2 regions of the Streptomyces sp. NPDC050164 genome follow, and region 2 is predicted to be linked to the other one. Evidence: riboswitches for the same ligand, from Rfam matches in the RefSeq annotation. Region 2 holds a riboswitch; the other holds the start of a gene.
What was found. A riboswitch is a leader RNA that binds a small molecule or an ion and turns the genes downstream of it on or off. The one in region 2 is predicted to bind cobalamin.
Positions count from the first base shown of each region.

Region 1: it holds a riboswitch for cobalamin, as region 2 does, so the genes downstream of both, ACIBNA_RS28115 (ABC transporter substrate-binding protein) here and ACIBNA_RS07135 (energy-coupling factor ABC transporter permease) in region 2, are expected to answer to the same signal.

Region 1 is NZ_JBITJK010000024.1:113,321-122,744, forward strand. Features, by position in the region: gene ACIBNA_RS28090 (cation diffusion facilitator family transporter) at 1-187, opposite strand, end outside; gene ACIBNA_RS28095 (ArsR/SmtB family transcription factor) at 250-609, shown strand; gene ACIBNA_RS28100 (4-hydroxybenzoate 3-monooxygenase) at 611-1,834, opposite strand; gene ACIBNA_RS28105 (APC family permease) at 1,873-3,477, opposite strand; gene ACIBNA_RS28110 (CoA-binding protein) at 3,612-4,040, opposite strand; cobalamin riboswitch at 4,122-4,312, shown strand; gene ACIBNA_RS28115 (ABC transporter substrate-binding protein) at 4,381-5,397, shown strand; gene ACIBNA_RS28120 (FecCD family ABC transporter permease) at 5,394-6,407, shown strand; gene ACIBNA_RS28125 (ABC transporter ATP-binding protein) at 6,404-7,204, shown strand; partial or broken gene ACIBNA_RS28130 (hypothetical protein) at 7,363-7,731, shown strand; gene ACIBNA_RS28135 (SixA phosphatase family protein) at 8,568-9,110, shown strand; gene ACIBNA_RS28140 (YigZ family protein) at 9,138-9,424, shown strand, end outside.
Region 2 is NZ_JBITJK010000003.1:374,054-383,477, forward strand. Features, by position in the region: gene ACIBNA_RS07120 (ABC transporter permease subunit) at 1-794, shown strand, start outside; gene ACIBNA_RS07125 (MFS transporter) at 791-2,119, shown strand; gene ACIBNA_RS07130 (protein kinase) at 2,338-3,720, shown strand; cobalamin riboswitch at 3,811-3,996, shown strand; gene ACIBNA_RS07135 (energy-coupling factor ABC transporter permease) at 4,026-4,727, shown strand; gene ACIBNA_RS07140 (energy-coupling factor ABC transporter substrate-binding protein) at 4,724-5,092, shown strand; gene cbiQ (cobalt ECF transporter T component CbiQ) at 5,098-5,847, shown strand; gene ACIBNA_RS07150 (energy-coupling factor ABC transporter ATP-binding protein) at 5,844-6,698, shown strand; gene ACIBNA_RS07155 (FAD-dependent monooxygenase) at 6,777-7,934, opposite strand; gene ACIBNA_RS07160 (TetR/AcrR family transcriptional regulator) at 8,023-8,580, shown strand; gene ACIBNA_RS07165 (amidinotransferase) at 8,633-9,424, opposite strand, start outside.

The DNA of each region.
Region 1 (9,424 bases), on a different contig from region 2:
CCGTCACGCCGAGCACCGCGAGCGAGACCCACAGCGCCCGCATCCCGCGGGCCGAGGACTCCAGTGCGGGGTCGACCTTGTCGGCCGTCTCATGGGAGTGCGGCGTGAGGAGGTGGGAGAGGCGGTGCCGGAGGCCATGCCGGTGTCCCCGGTCGTGAGAGTGGGAGTGCTGGTGCCGGTCGCTCACGTGCGTCCCCTTCCGGTGCGTGCGAGTGGACGTGCCCACGCCCATGGGGCCATTATGTGCGTATGAGCGCACGCATGCACCTGTCATCTGCGCACGATGCGCATCCGCGCAGCCCGGGCGAGGAACAGTTCGCGCTCGCCGCCGAACTCCTCGCCCTGCTCGGCGACCGCACCCGCCTCGCCCTGCTGCACGCGCTGGCCGAGACAGAGGCCGACGTCACGACCCTCACTCAGAGGTGCGGGGCGGCCCGGCCCGCCGTCAGTCAGCACCTGGCGCGACTGCGTCTGGCGGGCCTGGTGATCACGCGCAAGGAGGGCCGCCGGGTGATCTACTCGCTCCGCGACGGCCATCTGCGCCGGCTCGTGGACGAGGCGCTGAACGTGGCCGACCACCGGCTCACCGACCGGCCCGTCCACGACTGAATCAGTACCGCGCGGCCGTCCCGAGGTACTGCTCGGCGAAGGCGGCGGCCGCCGCGGGTGACGTGAACAGGCGGCGCAGCCGGGCCAGCGTGATGCCCGCGCGGAACGGGTCGCCCGCCGCCGTGCCGTGGTACACCTCGGACAGCCACTGCGAGAACTCCTGGTAGTCCCACACCCGCCGCAGGCACGCCTGCGCATAGCCGCCGAGGCCGCTTTCGCCCCCACCGGTCAGGCGGGCCACCAGGGCGTCGCCGAGCAGGAAGGCGTCGTGCAGGGCGAGGTTCATGCCCTTCGCGGCGATGGGGGCGACCAGATGGGCCGCGTCTCCGGCGAGGAAGAGCCGGCCGGACACCATCGGCTCGACCACGTAGTCGTGCATGTCCAGCACGCGCTTCTCGATCAGCCGCCCCTCGGCCAGCGGCGGCACACCGGCCGCCCCGAGCCGCTCCTGGAGCTCCGCCCAGACGCGCTCGTGCGGCCAGTTCTCCGGGTCGTCGCCCGGCGGGCACTGGAGGTAGTAGCGGGTCACCTCCGGGCTGCGGGGCATCTGTCCGGCGAACCCCTTGGCGTGGCAGCCGAACAGCACGCAGTCGGCGGACGGCGGCGCCTCGGCGAGCACGGCCAGCCAGCCGATGCCGTAGTCGTGCCGCGCGACCCGGACCCGCTCCGGCGGCAGGGATGCCCGCGTCACCCCGCGCGCCCCGTCGCAGCCGGCCACGAAGTCGCAGTGCACCACCCGGTGTTCACCCGTCTCCGGGCAGGTGTACGACACCGACGGCCGGTCGGTGTCGATGTCGTGCACCCGCACGTCCCGGACCCCGAAACGGATCCGTCCGCCGCGGATGTCGGCGTACTCGCGCACCAGGTCCGTCACCAGCAACGGCTGCGGATAGACGAAGTGATGACTGCCAGTCAGCTCGCCGTAGGGGAACCGGTACCGCTCGCCGTCGAAGCGGAACTCGCACGCGGTGTGCAGCTCCGCGCGGTCCAGCAGGTTCCGGGCGAGGCCCCGCTTCTCCAGGCCCCGCACGGCCCATTCCTCGATGACTCCGGCCCGGGGCCGCTGTTCGATGAACTCGCGGGTCTCGGTCTCCAGCACCAGGCAGTCCACGGACGCCGCCCGCAGGATGTTGCCGACGGTCAGCCCCGCGGGGCCGGCGCCCACGACAACGACCGGGAAGCGTTGCGGGGCGCCGGAGCCGGGAGCCCGGGAGGCGTGGGGCATGCGCTCATTATGGAGGCGCCGGCCGCGGGTGGGCGGTGTCAGTGGACGGCCACCTCGGTGACGGCCACCTCCCCGATGCTCCGCTCGATCTCCTCCGGCCGGGACGCCGACGCCCGGGCCCAGTAGTAGATCGCCAGGGAGAACACCGAGATGACGACGATGTCCCACCACAGTCCGATGTGTCCCTGGCCGCCGAAGCCGCCCTGCCAGGAGATGACGCCCATGCCCAGCAGGTAGACGGGCAGCCACCGAGCGGCCTTCCAGTCGAGCCGGGGTGCGTCGGGCAGGCCCTTGCTGGTGGCGTACCAGGCGTATCCGCCGAGCAGGACGTAACCGAGGACGATGGCCACACCGAGGCGCCACAGCGTGTCCCAAGTGGCCCAGTAGATGATGAGGTTGGCCACCACGAACGACAGCGGGGAGACGACGTTCCCGCCGGGCAGTCGGTAGGGGCGTTCGCGGTGCGGCAGCCGGTCGGCGAAGACGCCGTACGCCAGCGGGGCGCCCGCGTACATCAGCACGCTCGCCGAGGTGATGAAGCCGACCAGCTGCTGCCAGCTCGGGAACGGCAGGAAGCAGATCACGCCGGTCACGAACGAGATGATCAGCCCGAACCACGGCACGCCTCGCGCGTCGGTGCGGGTGAAGATCTTCGGCGCGTAGCCGTTGCGGGCCAGGCCGTAGGAGACGCGGGAGGTGGCGGTGGTGTAGATCAGGCCGGTACCGCCGGGGGAGACGACCGCGTCCAGATACAGCACCACGCTTAGCCAGCCGAGCCCCAGCAGGGTGGCCAGTCCCGCCCAGGGGCCGCTGAGGCCGGGGTAGTCGAGCTTGGTCCAGCCGTGCGCGAAGGCGGTCAGCGGCAGGGCGGCGATGAAGACGATCTGGAGCAGGACGTAGATCGCGGCTCCGATGGCGACCGAGCCGAGCGTCGCGCGCGGCAGGTCACGAGCCGGGTCGCGGCTCTCGCCGGCCAGCTGGATCGCCTGCTCGAAGCCCAGCAGGGCGAAGATGATGCCGCTGGAACTGACGGCGCTCAGCACGCCGTGGGCGCCGAACGGGGCGAAGCCGTGCTCCGTGAAGTTGCCCGGGTGGAAGTTGCCGGCCGCGATGATGAAGATCGCGGCCAGCGGCACGGCCACCTTCCACCAGGTGGCGGCGCTGTTGGTGTGCGCCAGGATCCGCACGCCGAGGAAGTTGATGACGACGAACACGGCCATGAGGACCACGGCGACGACGAACCCGCTCGTCGTCAGCGTCTGGTCCTTGGCGTGCTGGAAGCCCTGCGCCCAGTGATAGTGCCCGGCGTAGCCGATCATGGCCTCGACCTCGATCGGTGCCACGGTCGCCGCCTGGAGCCAGGAGAACCAGCCGAAGGACATGCCGGCCAGACCGCCGAACGCGTAGTGCGGATAGCGTGCTGTGCCGCCCGCGACCGGGAACATGCCGCCCAGTTCCGCGTGCACCAGTGCCAGGAGCACGATCGCGACCGCGCCGATCAGCCACGACAGGATCGCCGCGGGACCGGCCGCCACGACCGCCTTCTCGGCACCGTACAACCAGCCGGAACCGATGATGGAGCCGACCGACGCCCACATGAGCCCGATCAGTCCGACATCCCGGCGGAGGCCGTCTCTTACCATGAATTCACGGGCCTCTCATAAATGAACTCAAGGAGTTCGGCGAGCAAGAGGCCTCAGATTAGAAATCGATTATCCAGCGGTAGAAGACGAGTTGTGCAGCCTTGACCCGGCGCGGGCATTTCCTGGGAAGGGCTTCAGGAATTCTGTACGCGGTGATGAGGAAGTCGTGGGATCTCGATCGCCGGGCAGCGGTCCATCACCATCTCCAGCCCCGCGGCGCGGGTCCGGTCGTACGCCGCCTCGTCGATGACGTCGAGCTGGAACCACACCGCCTTCGCGCCCTTGGCGACCGCCTCGTCCGCGACGGCTCCGGCCAGATCGCTGTTCACGAACACGTCCACGACGTCCACGTCGAAGGGGATGTCCGCCAGACTGGCGTCCCCCTGCTCGCCGTGCACCGTCTCCGCCTTGGGGTGCACGGGCACGACGCGCTTGCCGTAGCGCTGGAGCACGGCGGCGACGCCGTACGCCGCGCGCCGCTGGTTCGACGACAGGCCCACCACGGCCCAGGTGTCGCCGAGCTCGGTGAGGATCCTGCGGACTGTTGCCTCGTCGCCGTACACCGGCGGCCTCCTCGAAAGTCGCGGAAGAACTGCTGTCCCCACAACGACGTACGGTCCGCGGTGATTCCCCGGCGCCCTCCGTGATAGCTTGCCGAGGCCAGTCGAACCCATGTACGTGGGTCAGGGAATCCGGTGCGAATCCGGAACTGACGCGCAGCGGTGAGGGGGACGGGCGGGGCCTCGGCCACTGGACGGCGTGTGTGACGTCCGGGAAGGCGCCTCGCACCGGACGAACCCGAGTCCGAAGACCTGCTGGCGGCCCCCGCGGCCGTTCGCGGCGGGGGAGCACCGTACGACCGGGCTCCGCGATCGAGCCCTCGACGACTGAGGACTGGTTCCCGTGCCCCTCGCCACACCCGCCCGTGCCGCCGTCCTGCTCGCGGCCGGCTCCCTGCTCCTGACCGGCTGCGGCGACTCTAAGGCCACGACCGTGAAAGCCGCCGTCACACTCGACAACTGCGGCCACGAGGTGCGCGTCGAGGCCGCGCCGCGGCACGCCGTCTCCCTCAACCAGGGCACCACCGAGATCCTGCTCTCCCTCGGCCTCGCCGACCGCCTCGCGGGCACCGCCACCTGGACCGACCCCGTGATGAAGGGGCTGGCGAAGGCCAACGCGAAGGTGCCGCGCATCGCCGACGACAACCCGTCCTTCGAACGGGTCCTGGACACCGGCCCCGACTTCGTCGCGGCGTCCTTCGTCTCCACCCTCGGCAAGGGCGGCGTCGCCACCCGCGAGCAGTTCGAGAAGCTCGGCGTGCCCACGTACGTCTCCCCGTCGGACTGCGCCGGCAAGGACAACTCCGGCGGCGGCGACGGCGCGCGCGACAAGGCGCTGGGCATCGACACCGTCTACGGCGAGGTACGCGACCTGGCGACCGTGTTCGGGGTGAAGGAACGGGGCGACAGGCTCGTGGCCTCCCTCCAGAGCCGCATGGCGAAGGCCACGCACGGCATCGACGCCTCCGACGTCACCCTCCTGTACTGGTTCGCCAACTCCGAGTCCCCCTACATGGCGGGCTGTTGCGGAGCACCCGGCATCATCACCCGGGCCCTCGGCGCGAAGAACGTCTTCGACGACACGCACGAGGAGTGGCCGCAGACCAACTGGGAGACGGTCGCCGACCGCGACCCCGACGTGCTCGTCATCGGCGACCTGACCCGCAAGTCGCAGACCGCCGAGTCCGCCGCGAAGAAGATCGCCTTCCTGGAGTCCAACCCGGTCACCAGGAACATGGACGCGGTCAAGCACAAGCGGTACGTACTGCTCAGCGGGCAGGCCATGAACCCGACCATCCGCACGGTCGAGGGCGTGGAACGGGTCGCCGCCGGACTGCGCGAGTTCGGGCTCGTGAAGTGACCGTCCGCGGGCCCGCGCTCGGGGCCGGCGGGTTCCTGCTGCTGGCCGTCTCCCTTGCCCTGGCGATCACCGTCGGCCCGGCCGACATCCGGGTCGCGGACGTCTGGTCCGTCGTCGCCGCCCACCTCGGGCTCGGCAGCTCGGATCTGACGCCGATCCGCGACGGGATCGTCTGGCAGCTGCGGCTGCCGCGCACCCTGCTCGCGGCCGTGTGCGGCGCCGGACTGGCCGTCTGCGGGGCGGTGATGCAGTCGCTGCTGCGCAACCCGCTCGCCGACCCGTTCGTGCTCGGAGTGTCCTCCGGCGCCTCCACCGGCGCGGTCGTGGTCGTCGTCCTGGGCGTGGGCGGCGGTGCCGTCTCGGTGTCCGCGGGCGCGTTCCTCGGCGCCCTGGTGTCCTTCGCGCTGGTGCTGCTGCTGAGCCACACCCTCGGCGGCACCACCGACCGGGTCGTCCTCGCGGGCGTCGCCGCCATGCAGCTCTTCTCCGCGCTCACCTCCTTCGTCGTGATGACCGCCGCCGACGCCGAGACGACCCGGGGCGTGCTGTTCTGGCTCCTCGGCTCGCTCGGCGGCGCGGGCTGGACCGACGTGTGGCTGTGCCTGTCCGTCCTGGCCGTGACGCTGGTGGTCTGCCTGTCGTACGCCCGTACCCTCGACGCCTTCGCCTTCGGGCAGGACGCGGCGGCCGCGCTCGGGGTGTCCGTGGCCCGCACCCGGCTGGTGCTGCTGTGCGTCACGGCCCTGCTCACCGCCGCGCTGGTCAGCTCGGCCGGGGCGATCGGCTTCGTCGGGCTGGTCCTGCCGCACGCCGCGCGGGCCCTGGCCGGTCCCGGGCACGTCCGGCTGTTGCCGGTCACCGCACTCGCCGGTGCGGTGTTCCTGGTGTGGGTGGACACGCTCGCCCGTACGGTCCTGGATCCGCAGGAAGTGCCGGTGGGAGTCGTGACGTCGCTGATCGGGGTACCGGCGTTCGTGGCGGTGCTGTACCGGACGCGGAGGGTGCGGTGAGCGGGGTGGGGGCGGCGAAGAGCGGTGCCGGGCTGCGGGCCGAGCGGGTCGGCCGCCGTGCCGACGGGCGCCTGATCCTCGACGACGTCGTCCTCGCGCCGGAGACCGGCTCCACCGTCGGCGTCCTCGGCCCCAACGGCTCCGGCAAGTCCACGCTGCTGCGGCTGCTGGCCGGGTTGCTCACGCCGACCGCCGGAGTTGTCACCCTCGACGGCACGCCGCTGGGCGACCTGCCCCGCCGCACCGTCGCCCGCCGCCTCGCCGTGGTCGAGCAACAGGCCGACACCCAGGTCGGGTTGACGGTCGCGGACATCGTACGGCTGGGCCGTGTCCCGCACCGCCGCGCCTGGACTCCCGGCTCGGCGGACGACGAGCGTGCGGTGCGCGGCGCCCTGGATCGCACCGGCCTCTCCGACCGCGCCGACCAGCCCTGGCACACCCTCTCGGGCGGCGAACGCCAGCGGGTGCAGATCGCCCGCGCGCTCGCCCAGGAGCCCCGCGAACTCCTCCTGGACGAGCCGACGAACCACCTCGACATCCACCACCAGCTCGACCTGCTCGCCCTGGTCACCGGCCTGCCGGTCACCACCGTCGTCGCCCTGCACGACCTCAACCTCGCGGCGATGTACTGCGACCAGGTCGTCGTCCTGAGCGCGGGGCGGGTCGTGGCGGGTGGCGCTCCGGGCGATGTCCTGACGGAGGAACTCATCGCCGAGGTGTACGGGGTGCGGGCCGCCGTCAGCCATGACGGCCCCGAGCGGCGGCCTCATGTGCGGTTCCTGGGGACGCTGGGGTGAGGAGGCGTAGGGCGATTCGGGCCGTGGTGGTCTGAGCGGCCGGTGTGTCGTGGGTGGGGCGGCCGCCGGCACGCCATTGGTGGGGTGTTCCCGCCACGGTGGCCGGAAAAAGCCGCACATGCCTGCGTGTGCCCGCCCACCCGGCCTACGCTCGCCTAGTGCTGCGCATCATCGACGCCCGTACCGGCGAGCCGGTCGACGCCGCTCCGGCCCGCCGGGGCCTGACCCGTGTCGAGGTACACGCGCCCGGCTCCGACACGACGGATCTGCGGGTGCTGCTCGTGGCGGACCTGCTCGTGCGAGCGCTGGAGCTCGGCGGCACACCGGTGTGGGCCCTGCTGACCGGCGGGCGCCGCCAGGCGGAGCTGCGAGCGGACGCCGCGGCCCTCGGCATCCGCCCCTTCGAGGACAGCCCCGACGTCAGCGCCGGGCTGGGCGAGGCCCAGGTCGTCCATGTAGCCGCCGAGGGCGGGGCGGCGCCCGACGGCGTGCGGATCGCTGTCGCCCCCGTGGAGGCGGCGGGGCCGGGCGCGTCGGACGAAGGGCGGCGGGAAGCCGGGAGGTCGGACGACGTTTCGGCGGAGTCGGGCCTGTCGGTTGGTGAGCCGGCGGAGTCGGGTCGGCCTGGCGACCAGTCGGCGGGCTCGGGACTGCGGCGCGGTGAGTCGGCGGGCTCGGGACTGCGGAGCGGTGAGTCTGCGGAGCGGGGCCGGCCTGGCGGGCAGTCGGCGGGCGCGGACATGCCGAACGGCCACCCGGCGGAGTCGGGCCTGCCAGCCGGTGAGTCGGCGGCTTCGAGCCTGTCGGTCGGTGAGTCGGCGAAGTCAGGCGCGCCGAGCGCCCAGCCGGCGGAGCCGGGCCCGCCAGGCGGCCATCCGGCGGAGCCGGGCTCGCCCGCCGACTTGTCCTCGGAGTCACGCCCGCCGAGCGGCCAGCCGACGGAGGAAGATCTGCCAGCCGACGGCAGGTCCGCGAAACCGGACCCGTCGGACGGCCAGTCGGTGGACCCCGCGCCGCTGGGCGGCGTCGATCCCACCGTCCTGCGTCTCGCCCTGCTCACCCGGCATCACGGCGCGCCCGTCCGGCTGGACGTGGGCGTCCTCGACGAGGCGCAGGCCACCCTGGCCCGCTGGCGCGGCGCGGTCGCCCGTTGGGCCCGAAGGCCCTCGCGGCCCGTGCCCGACGACGTGCGCGGGCGGCTGCGCGATGCCTGGGAGGACGATCTGGACGTGCCCCGGGTGCTGGACGAGCTGCGGCGGGTGGAGCACGAGCCGGACCTGCCGGACGGCGCCCGTTTCGAGACGTACGCCTACGCCGACCGGTTCCTCGGACTGGAACTCACCCGCGACCTGGGAGCCCCGTCATGATCGAGCGCAAGGGAGCGGGCCCGCTGCGCCGCCTGGTCGTGCTGCGGCACGCCAAGTCCGCCTGGCCCCTGGACGTCGCCGACCACGAGCGCCCGCTCGCCCCGCGCGGCCGCCGCGACGCCCCCGCGGCCGGACAGGCCCTGGCCGAGGCCGACTGCCTGCCGGACCTCGCGCTGTGCTCCACCGCCGTACGCGCCCGCCGGACCTGGGAGCTGGCCGCCGCCGAGTGGGGCACGCCCCCGCCCGTCCGGTACGACCGGCGCCTGTACGCCGCGAGCCCCGCCGGTCTGCTGTCCGTCGTGCACGAGGTGTCCGCCGAGGTGGAGACGCTGCTGCTGATCGGGCACAACCCGGGCCTGGAGGAACTGGTCCTGGCGCTCGCCGGTGACGGCCTCGACGACACCCTGGAGCGGGTCCGCACGAAGTTCCCGACCTCGGCCATCGCGGTACTGTCCTGGTACGGCACGACCTGGCGGGCCCTCACCCCGGACACCGCGCTGCTCACCTCCATGATCGTGCCCCGGGGCGCGAAGAATTAGCACCGGGCCCGCGCATAGGCTGGCCCGATGCAGGACGAATACCGCACGGTCGCCCGCGCCGGCGTGCACGAGACCGAGGTCAACCGCTCCCGCTTCCTGTGCGCCCTCGCCCCGGCGGCCACCGAGCAGGAGGCGCAGGACTTCATCGCCACGCTCCGCAAGGAGCACGCCGACGCCAGCCACAACTGCTGGGCCTACGTCATCGGCGCCGACGCCTCGGTCCAGAAGGCGAGCGACGACGGCGAACCCGGCGGCACCGCCGGCGTCCCCATGCTCCAGATGCTGCTGCGCCGCGAGATGCGGTACGTCGTCGC
Region 2 (9,424 bases):
CCCTGGACACCCTCACCCGGCTGCAAGCCCCCTCCCCGGCGCACCCGTTCGGGACGGACGCGCTGGGCCGGGACGTCCTCGCCCGGGTCGCCCACGGCGCGCTGAACACCCTCGGCACGGCGCTCGCGGTGAGTGCCGCCGCCCTCGTGGCCGGGCTGCTGCTGGGGCTGCTGCCGAGGCTGTCCGGGCCGCTGGTCGACACCGTCAGTGCCCTACCGCCCGTCCTGGCCGGGCTCCTCGTCGCCGGCATCACGGGCAGCGGCCCCTGGGCGCCCGCCCTCGCCGTCGGTGTCGTGGCGTGGTCCCCGCTGGCCGCCCACACGTCCTCCCTGCTGCGTCAGGAGCGCGCGACCACCCACCTGGCCGCCACCCGCGCGCTGGGCGCCGGGCGCTGGTACCTGCTCCGTCACGAACTGCTGCCCGCCGTGCTGTCTCCGGTGACCCGGCACGCCCTGCTCCGGCTGCCCGGCGTCGCGCTGAACCTCGCCGCCCTCGGCTTCCTCGGCCTGGGCGCGCAGCCGCCGTCCCCCGAGTGGGGCCTGCTGCTCGCCGAGAACCAGCCGTACGCCGAGCGTGCCCCGTGGGCCGTCCTCTTCCCGGCCGCCGTACTCGCGCTGCTGGGGGCGCTCGCGGTGACGGCCGCCGGCGGCGTACGACTTCCCCGGCGGCGCGGGCGGGCCGACAGCCCGGCGGAGCCGCCCGGCGACCGGGTCGTGCCCGCCCCGCGGCGGCGGCCGAACCTCCCCGACTCCCTTCTGGCCCCTGTGCCCACCTCCACGACGGAAGAACGATGACCGGCCTCATATCCCGTGTCCTGGCCCGCCGGGCCGTCCATGCGCCCACGAGCGCGACCTCCGACGACGGGACGTCCAAGGCCCCTCGCGAGAGCACCTGGCGGCTCTGGCGGGAGCTGTCCCCGCTGCTGCGGCTGCTGATCCTGACCCAGCTCGCCTTCAACATCGGCTTCTACGCCGTGCTGCCGTTCCTCGCCGAGCACCTCGGCACCGCGATCGGCATGGCGGGCTGGCTGGTGGGCTTCGTCCTCGGCCTGCGCACCTTCAGCCAGCAGGGCCTGTTCGTGGTCGGCGGCTCGCTCGTCGACCGCTACGGCGTACGCCCGGTCGTGCTGGCCGGCTGCGTGCTGCGGATCGCCGGGTTCGCGTGGCTCGGGTACGCGGAGGCGAGCTGGGCCGTGATCGGGGCGGTACTGGTGATCGGCTTCGCCGCCGCGCTGTTCTCCCCCGCCGTGGAGTCCGAGGTGGCCCGCCAGGCGGTGGTCTGGGAGGAGGAAGGGCACGGCTCACGCACCGGTCTGCTTGCCCTGTTCAGCGTGGCGGGCCAGGCCGGGGCCTTCGTCGGACCGCTGCTCGGCGCGCTGCTGCTCGCCGTCGACTTCCGCACCGCGTGTCTCGCGGGTGCCGCGGTGTTCGTGGTCGTCCTCGCCGGGCACGTGTGGCTGATGCCGCAGCACATCCCCGGCAGGGTCCGCGTCCGGGAGCGGGGCGGGGCGCGCCTGCTGCTGCGCAACCGCCGCTTCCTGGCCCTGTGCTGCGCGTACGGCACGTATCTGCTGGCCTACAACCAGCTGTATCTGGCCCTGCCGGACGAGGTGCAGCGCGCGGCGGGCTCCCAGGCGCCGCTGTCCTGGCTGTTCGCCCTGTCCTCAGTGCTGGTGGTGTTCGCCCAGCTGCCGGTGACCCGCTGGGCGGGCGACCGGCTCGACCTGCGCCGCTCCATGACCGCCGGGCTGCTGCTGATCGCGTCCGGATTCGCGGTGGTGGCCGCGGCGCGCCCCGCGGGCTGGACGGGTACCGCCGGGCTGCTGCCGGCCGCGGGCTTCGTCGTGCTGCTCACCGTGGGGCAGATGCTGGTCGTGCCCGCCGCCCGCGCCTGGGTGCCCGATCTCGCCGAGGAGGGCCGGATCGGCCTCTACATGGGCGCGCTGTCGTCCGTCTCGGGCCTGATCGTCCTCGCCGGCAGCGCGGCCACCGGCTCCCTGCTCGACACGGGCCTCCCGGCCGCCGTGCCCTGGCTGGTCCTCGCGGCCGTACCCGCCCTGGCGGTGGCACTGCTGCCACGCCGGGAGGAGCGGGCACGAGGGGCGGGCGCGGCGGCCTGACCGGCAACCACGCGCGCCGCACCGTCACCCCGGCGGGCGACTCCTCCACTCCCGTTTTCCGGAACCGTCCCCTCCCACGACACCGCAACGGGGAACGGCGGTCACCCGGCGCCAGTATCCTGGGTCGGCTGCGGCACCCCCCCCCACCAACCCCCGCTCCGACGCGGGGAGTTACGGCCTGCGGCGAGGACCTTCCCACGAGCATAGGACGAGGACGAGTGCTGCTAGCGGGCCGCTACCGGCTGGACGTTGAGATCGGGCGCGGCGGAATGGGAGAGGTCTGGCGTGCGTACGACGAGACGCTCGCCAGAGCGGTGGCCGTCAAGCTGCTGCTGCCTCAGGACACGGACGCGACGGCGGCCTCCCGGTTCCGCCTGGAGGCCCAGACGGCCGGGCGTCTGAACCATCCCAACGTGGTCGGGGTCCTGGACTTCGGCGAGTACGACAACCGGCTCTACCTGGTGATGGAGCTGGTCGAGGGCGACAGCCTCGCCCGGGTGCTGTCCGTCTCCGGCGCGCTCCCGGCCGACCGGGTGGCGGCGCTCGCCGCCCAGGCCGCCGCCGGACTCGCTGCCGCGCACCAGCAGGGCATCGTGCACCGGGACGTCAAACCCGCCAACCTCCTGCTGGACGCGGGCGGCACCCTGAAGATCGGCGACTTCGGCATCGCGCGCTTCCTCGACGACCCGGGCGCCGCGCTGACCGCCACCGGGCAGATCGTCGGCACCGGCCTCTACCTCGCGCCCGAACGGGCCCTGGGCCGGCCCGCGGGTCCGGCCTCCGACATGTACTCCCTGGGGTGCGTGCTCTACCAGCTCCTCAGCGGCCACCCGCCGTTCCAGGCCGACACCGCCGTCGCGCTCCTGCACCAGCATCTCGACAACGCCCCCGTACCGCCCCGCGAGCTCGGCGTCACCGGTCTGCCGCCGGCCTTCGAGAGCTACCTCCTCGCCCTGCTCGCCAAGCAGCCCGAGGACCGGCCCACTGCTCAGCAGGCCGCCGAGTGGTTCGCCGGCGGCGCCTGGCGGGGGCTGCCCGAGCCGCTGCCGGAGGCGGCGTCCCCGGTGCCGTCCACCAGGCCGGGGCCGTACGCGGCCGACACCGGCAGCACGGCCACATACGCGCTGCCCACGGGGTCCCGCACCGCCCGGGGCGGGCGTTCACGTCGCTCCGCACCCCGGGGCGGCCTCGGCAACCACCGCAGGACGGCGGCGACGGTGGCCGCGACGGCGCTCTTCCTCGCCGCGATGCTCGCCGGCATGCAGTGGTTCTCGCCCGACAACACCGCGACGGAGGGCACGGAACCCGACGCGTCCCCGTCCGCGAGCAGCCCGGGGGCCACCTCGTCCGCCGACTCCGCCGACCCCCTCTCCTCCGCCCCGGCGACCGCCACGACTCCGGCCGCCGGCACAGTGGCCGATGTCACCCCCTCCCCCACGGCACCCGATACCCCGGCCCCCGCCGATCCGACGCCCGGCCCCGCGAGCCCGACACCGGAGGCGAGCAGCAGCCCGCCGGAGAAGGCGGACAAGCCCAAGCAGGAGCAGTCTCCGCGGTCCTGGGAGAACGGGGAGGACGATGACGACGAGGGTGACGACTGAGCCTTCCCGCGCCGGTGTGCGAGCGGTCGCCCCTTCACGCGCCCCCTTGCGCGCCCCCTCGGCTGGCTTGTCATGGCCCTTATCCCGGCATTACTGTCACCACGCCTTGGTGAACGGGAAATCCGGTGTGATGCCGGTGCGGCCCTCGCCACTGTGATCGGGAAGTCCGGCTCCGGCCCTAGCGGGCAGCCACTGGGTTCTCACGAACCCGGGAAGGCGGAGTACGGGCGGTGGGACCCGTGAGCCAGGAGACCGGCCAAGGCGCGTCAACCATCCACGAGGTGCTGGAGAGGGTCTGCTGAGCCATGCACATTGCCGAGGGTTTCCTGCCTCCGGCGCACGCGGTCGCCTGGGGTGTCGCGTCTGCGCCGTTCGTCGTCCACGGGGTCCGGTCGCTCACCCGTGAGGTGCGCGAGCACCCCGAGAGCACCCTGCTCCTCGGCGCCTCCGGCGCCTTCACGTTCGTCCTGTCCGCCCTGAAACTGCCGTCCGTCACCGGCAGTTGCTCCCACCCCACCGGTACGGGCCTGGGAGCCATCCTGTTCCGGCCGCCCGTCATGGCGGTGCTGGGCACCATCACCCTGCTCTTCCAGGCACTGCTGCTCGCGCACGGCGGTCTGACCACGCTCGGCGCCAACGTCTTCTCCATGGCGATCGTCGGGCCCTGGGCTGGATACGCGGTGTACCGGCTGCTGCGGCGGTACGACGTGCCGCTGATGGTCGCCGTGTTCTTCGCCGCGTTCGTCGCCGACCTGTCCACCTACTGCGTCACCAGCGTGCAGCTGGCGCTCGCGTTCCCCGACCCGGGCAGCGGGTTCCTGGGCGCGCTCGCCAAGTTCGGCTCCATCTTCGCCGTCACCCAGATCCCGCTCGCGGTGAGCGAGGGACTGCTGACGGTGCTCGTGATGCGGCTGCTGGTGCAGTCCAGCAAGGGCGAACTGACCCGGCTGGGTGTGCTCGTCGCCAAGAAGCAGTCCCCGAGCGAGACCGAGGCGGTGGCCCGATGAGCAGGAACACGAAGATCAACGTCCTGCTGCTGCTCGTCGTGGCCGCGCTCGCCGTGCTGCCGCTCGCGCTCGGCCTCGGCGACCACAAGGAGGAGCCGTTCACGGGCGCCGACGGCGAGGCGGAGACGGCGATCACCGAGATCGAGCCGGACTACGAGCCCTGGTTCTCGCCCCTGTACGAACCGCCCTCCGGTGAGATCGAGTCGGCGCTGTTCTCCCTCCAGGCGGCCCTCGGCGCCGGTGTCCTCGCCTACTACTTCGGCCTGCACCGGGGCCGGCGGCAGGGTGAGCGGCGGGCGCGGGAGCGGGACTCCGAGAGCCCGGCGGCCGGCGCCGCCGAGGAGTCCACGGCCGAAAGGGCTTGAGCCGCGTGCTGCCGATCGACGCGGCGGCGCACAGCAGCCGCTGGCGCCGCCGCCATCCCGTGGACAAGGCCGTGCTCGGGCTGGGGCTGACCCTGCTGGCGATCTCGCTGCCGCCCTGGCCGGGCGCGGCCCTGGTGCTGCTGGCCGCCCTGGCGGTGCTGCTGGGTCCGGCGGGCGTGCCCTGGCGCCGGCTGTGGCGGGCCTACCGGGTGCCGCTGGGCTTCTGCGTGACGGGCGCGTTGACGCTGCTCGTGCAGGTCGGCGGGCCGGAGGGTTTCGTGTCCCTGGCCGGCGACGGGCCGGTCCGGGCCGGGGAGTTGCTGCTGCGCACCTCGGCGGCCTCCCTGGGAGTGCTGCTGTTCGCGTTCACCACGCCCATGTCCGACCTGCTGCCGCGTCTGGTCCGGGCCGGGGTGCCCGCGGCGGTCGTCGACGTCGCGCTCGTGACGTACCGCATGAGCTTCCTGCTGCTGGACTCCGTGCGCCGGGTCCGTGACGCGCAGGCCGCCCGGCTCGGGCACACCACGCGGGCCGCCGCCTGGCGTTCGCTGGGCGGTCTCGCGGCCACCGCGTTCGTCCGGGCCTTCGACCGGGCGGTCCGCCTCCAGGCCGGTCTCGCCGGGCGCGGCTACGACGGCACCCTGCGCGTCCTGGTGCCCGAGGCCCGCGTCTCCGTCCGCTTCACGGCCGCCAGTTGCGTGCTCCTCGCGGCACTGGCCGTCCTCACCTTCGTACTGGAAAGGCCGCTGACATGAGCGAGCCCGCCCTCGTCGCCCTGCGGGGCGCGTCCTTCGCCTACGAGGACGGCCCGGCCGTGCTCAGCGGCCTCGACTTCGAGATCCGCGAGGGTCGCGCGCTCGCGCTGCTCGGCCGCAACGGCAGCGGCAAGACCACGCTGATGCGGCTGCTCAGCGGCGGACTGAAGCCGGACGCGGGCCGGTTGACGGTCGACGGGCAGGCGGTGACGTACGACCGCAAGGGCCTGACCCGGCTGCGGACGACCGTCCAGCTGGTGGTGCAGGACCCGGACGACCAGCTCTTCGCGGCGTCCGTCGAGCAGGACGTGTCGTTCGGGCCGCTGAACCTCGGTCTGGACGACACGCAGGTGCGGGCGCGGGTGGCGGAGGCCCTCGCCGCCCTGGATATCACCGCCCTGGCCGACCGGCCCACCCATCTGCTCTCCTACGGGCAGCGCAAACGCACCGCCATCGCGGGCGCGGTCGCCATGCGGCCCCGTGTCCTCGTGCTCGACGAGCCGACGGCCGGGCTCGACCCCGACGGCCAGGAACGGCTCCTCACCACGCTCGACGGACTGCGCGAGGCCGGCACCACGGTGGTGATGGCCACCCATGACGTCGACCTCGCCCTGCGCTGGGCGGACGACGCGGCCCTCCTCACCCCGTCCGGAGTCCGCACCGGGCCCGCCCCCGAGGCACTGGCACGCACCGATCTCCTCCGGGAGGCGGGCCTGCGACTGCCCTGGGGTGCTGCCGCGGCGGAACTCCTTCGCGCGCAGGGGTTGTTGACGGGCGAGGAGCCGGGGCCGCGTACGCCTGCCGAACTCGCCGCCCTCGTGGCCGGACGGCTGGGGGCGGCCGGAGGCTGAGGGTCGCCCCTCTTCGTCGCCATTCGGTTGCGGGCTCGTCCAGGGGGCCGCCTCGGCCGTGGCGCGGGTGCGGTGCCGTCAGCCCAGGCCCGGCGGTGTCCAGTCGGCATGCCGCAGGATGGTGCGGACGGTCACGCGGGAGGGGGCCAGCCGGAGAGCGGTGTTCCGCACGGCGACGGCCAGGGGGTGCGTCAGTTGCTGACCCATCCGGCCGGCCTTTCGGGCGGCGCGTGCGACGGACTGGCTGCGCGGGCGGCGCTCGGCGTCGTAACGGGCCAGCGCCGAGGCGACGGTGGGCTCGGTGGCGAGTGCGGCGGTCAGCACGGCCGCGTCCTCCAGCGCCTGGCATGCGCCCTGGCCGAGGTTCGGGGTCATGGCGTGGGCCGCGTCACCGAGCAGCGCGATCCGGCCCGCGGTGAAGGCGGGCAGGGGCGTCGCCAGTTCGTGGATGTCGTGGTGCAGGACGGCGTCGGGCCGGGTCGCGTCCAGCAGCGCGGGGATCGGATCGTGCCAGGTGCCGAACCGTCGGCGCAGCTCGGCGAGCGCGTCCGTATGCCGCACGCCGGGCGGCGAGTTGAGCACCGCGTGCCACTCGGCCCGGCCGTCGGCGAACGCGATGTGTCCGAACTCGGCGCCCCTGCCCCAGGTCAGCTCGAAGTCGGTGTCCAGCTCGACCGGGTGCTCGGTGATGGCGCGCAACACGGTCGATCCGCTGTAGGCCGGGCCGGGGTGCCGAGGGAACAGCAGGCCGCGCAGCCGGCTGCCCACTCCGTCTGCGGCCACGACCAGATCCGCCTCCAGGACGGTGTCCCCGAGCGGTATCCGCACCCGGCCGGCGTCGGTGTGGTCGACGGACGTCGCCTCGGTCCCGACCAGCAGGCATTCGGACGGCAGCGCCGCGCGCAGCAGGTGGTGCAGGACGGCCCGCGGGACACCGACGATCGGCGTGCCCAGCTCGCGCTCGAGAGCGGTCCCGTCCATCCGGGCCAGCCGGCCGCCACCGGGGACACGGGTGCCCCCGGTGTACTGGGGACGCGCAGCCGCGCGCACCGCCTCGCCGACGCCGAGGACGTCCAGGGCACGGATGCCGTTGGCGTGCAGGGAGATGCCCGCACCCGCGTCGGCCGGGACGGGGGCGCGTTCGACCACCGTGACCTCCCAGCCGATCAGGCGCAGACCGATCGCGGCGGCCAGCCCGCCGATGCCTCCGCCCACCACCACCGCGCTGCCACCCATGCCGGCCCTCCCTCGTCCGTCCCGCCGCTGTCCTTCTACAGATGTAGAAGGAGAGTACCTAGCCCCTCTACAGGTGTAGAAAAGGGAGATGGCCACAGACCGACGTACCGTCCTCGCCGACGCGGCCATCGGCGTGCTCGCCGAGACCGGCATCCGGGGACTGACCCATCGCGCGGTGGACCGGGCCGCGAACCTGCCGGCCGGAACCACGTCCGCCTACTTCCGCACCCGCCAGGCCCTGCTCACCGCACTGGTCCGGCGCCTGGTCGCCCTCGACCAGGCAGAACTCCAGGAGATCGGGGATCGGACGCCGGTGCCGCGGAATGCCGAGGAACTGGTGGCCGGGATCGCCGCCTTGGTCGAGGAGCGGCTCACGGGGGACGGACGGCGACGCTCCCTCGCGCGCTACGCGTGCGCCATCGAGAGCGTGCACCACCCCGAGCTGCGGGAGATCCTCGTGCCGCGCCGGAACGCAGCACGGCAAGCCGTACGCGACTTCCTGGCCGCGCAGGGCGTCGCGGACGCCGAGGACCGCACCGTCACGCTGCTGACCTGTGTGGACGGATTGGTCTTCGACCGCCTGGTGGGAGGCGGCTCCGTGTCGGAGCGGGAGATCCGCACACTGGTGGCGGCGGCGCTCCGATAGCCCGCACACCTGCCGGCACCGCCCGCAGCGGGAGCCGGCGGGGTGACGTCGGTCAGTCGAAGTAGGACTGGAGCGAGCCGCGGCGCCGGACGTCGAGCGTCGCGCAGTGGAACGAGCCGCCGAACGGCGCGTAGTGCAGCAGGTCGCACGGGATGGGCTCGAAGCCCCACTTCTCCAGGGCACGCAGCATGCCCGTGTGGTGCCGCTCCGCGATCACCCGCCGTTCGTCGACCATGAGGACGTTCATGCTGAGCCACTTGCCGCACATCGACGTGACCTTGAGCAGCGCCTCGTCGATCGGGTCGGGCTCGGGGGCGACCAGGACGTCCCAGGAGTTCAGGATGCCGGGCAGCCGGTCGACGTCGATGTACTCGGGGTTGACCAGCACCTTTCCGGGCGCGAGCAGCACGAACGTCGTGTCGATGTGCATGGGTGTGTGGCAGCGGCTCTCGATCTCGTGGATGCGGTACTCCGGCCCGAGATGGCGGCGCAGCCACTCGATGCCCATCCGGTTGGTGACGTTGCTGCGCGTGACGAACAGGTCCCGTCCGGCCCGGACGAAGTCCGCCGCGTCGAAGACGGGCTCGAACTCGGTGAGGATGTACCGCATCGGCTCACCGCCCTTCGGGACCCTGAAGTCCGGATCGAACAGGTCGTCCGTGAGCTGCGGCTTGGGTGCCGACGTCCAGCGCGCGCCGCGCCGGAAGTAGTCCTTGAGGAGCGGGCGGTAGGAGTGGGTCTCGAAGTACCGGCACGGCCAGGCCATCGGGGTTTCGATGATCTCGTCGCCGATCACGAGCATGCTGTCCCGCGGACAGGTGTTGCAGAAACCCCGCGAGGACCA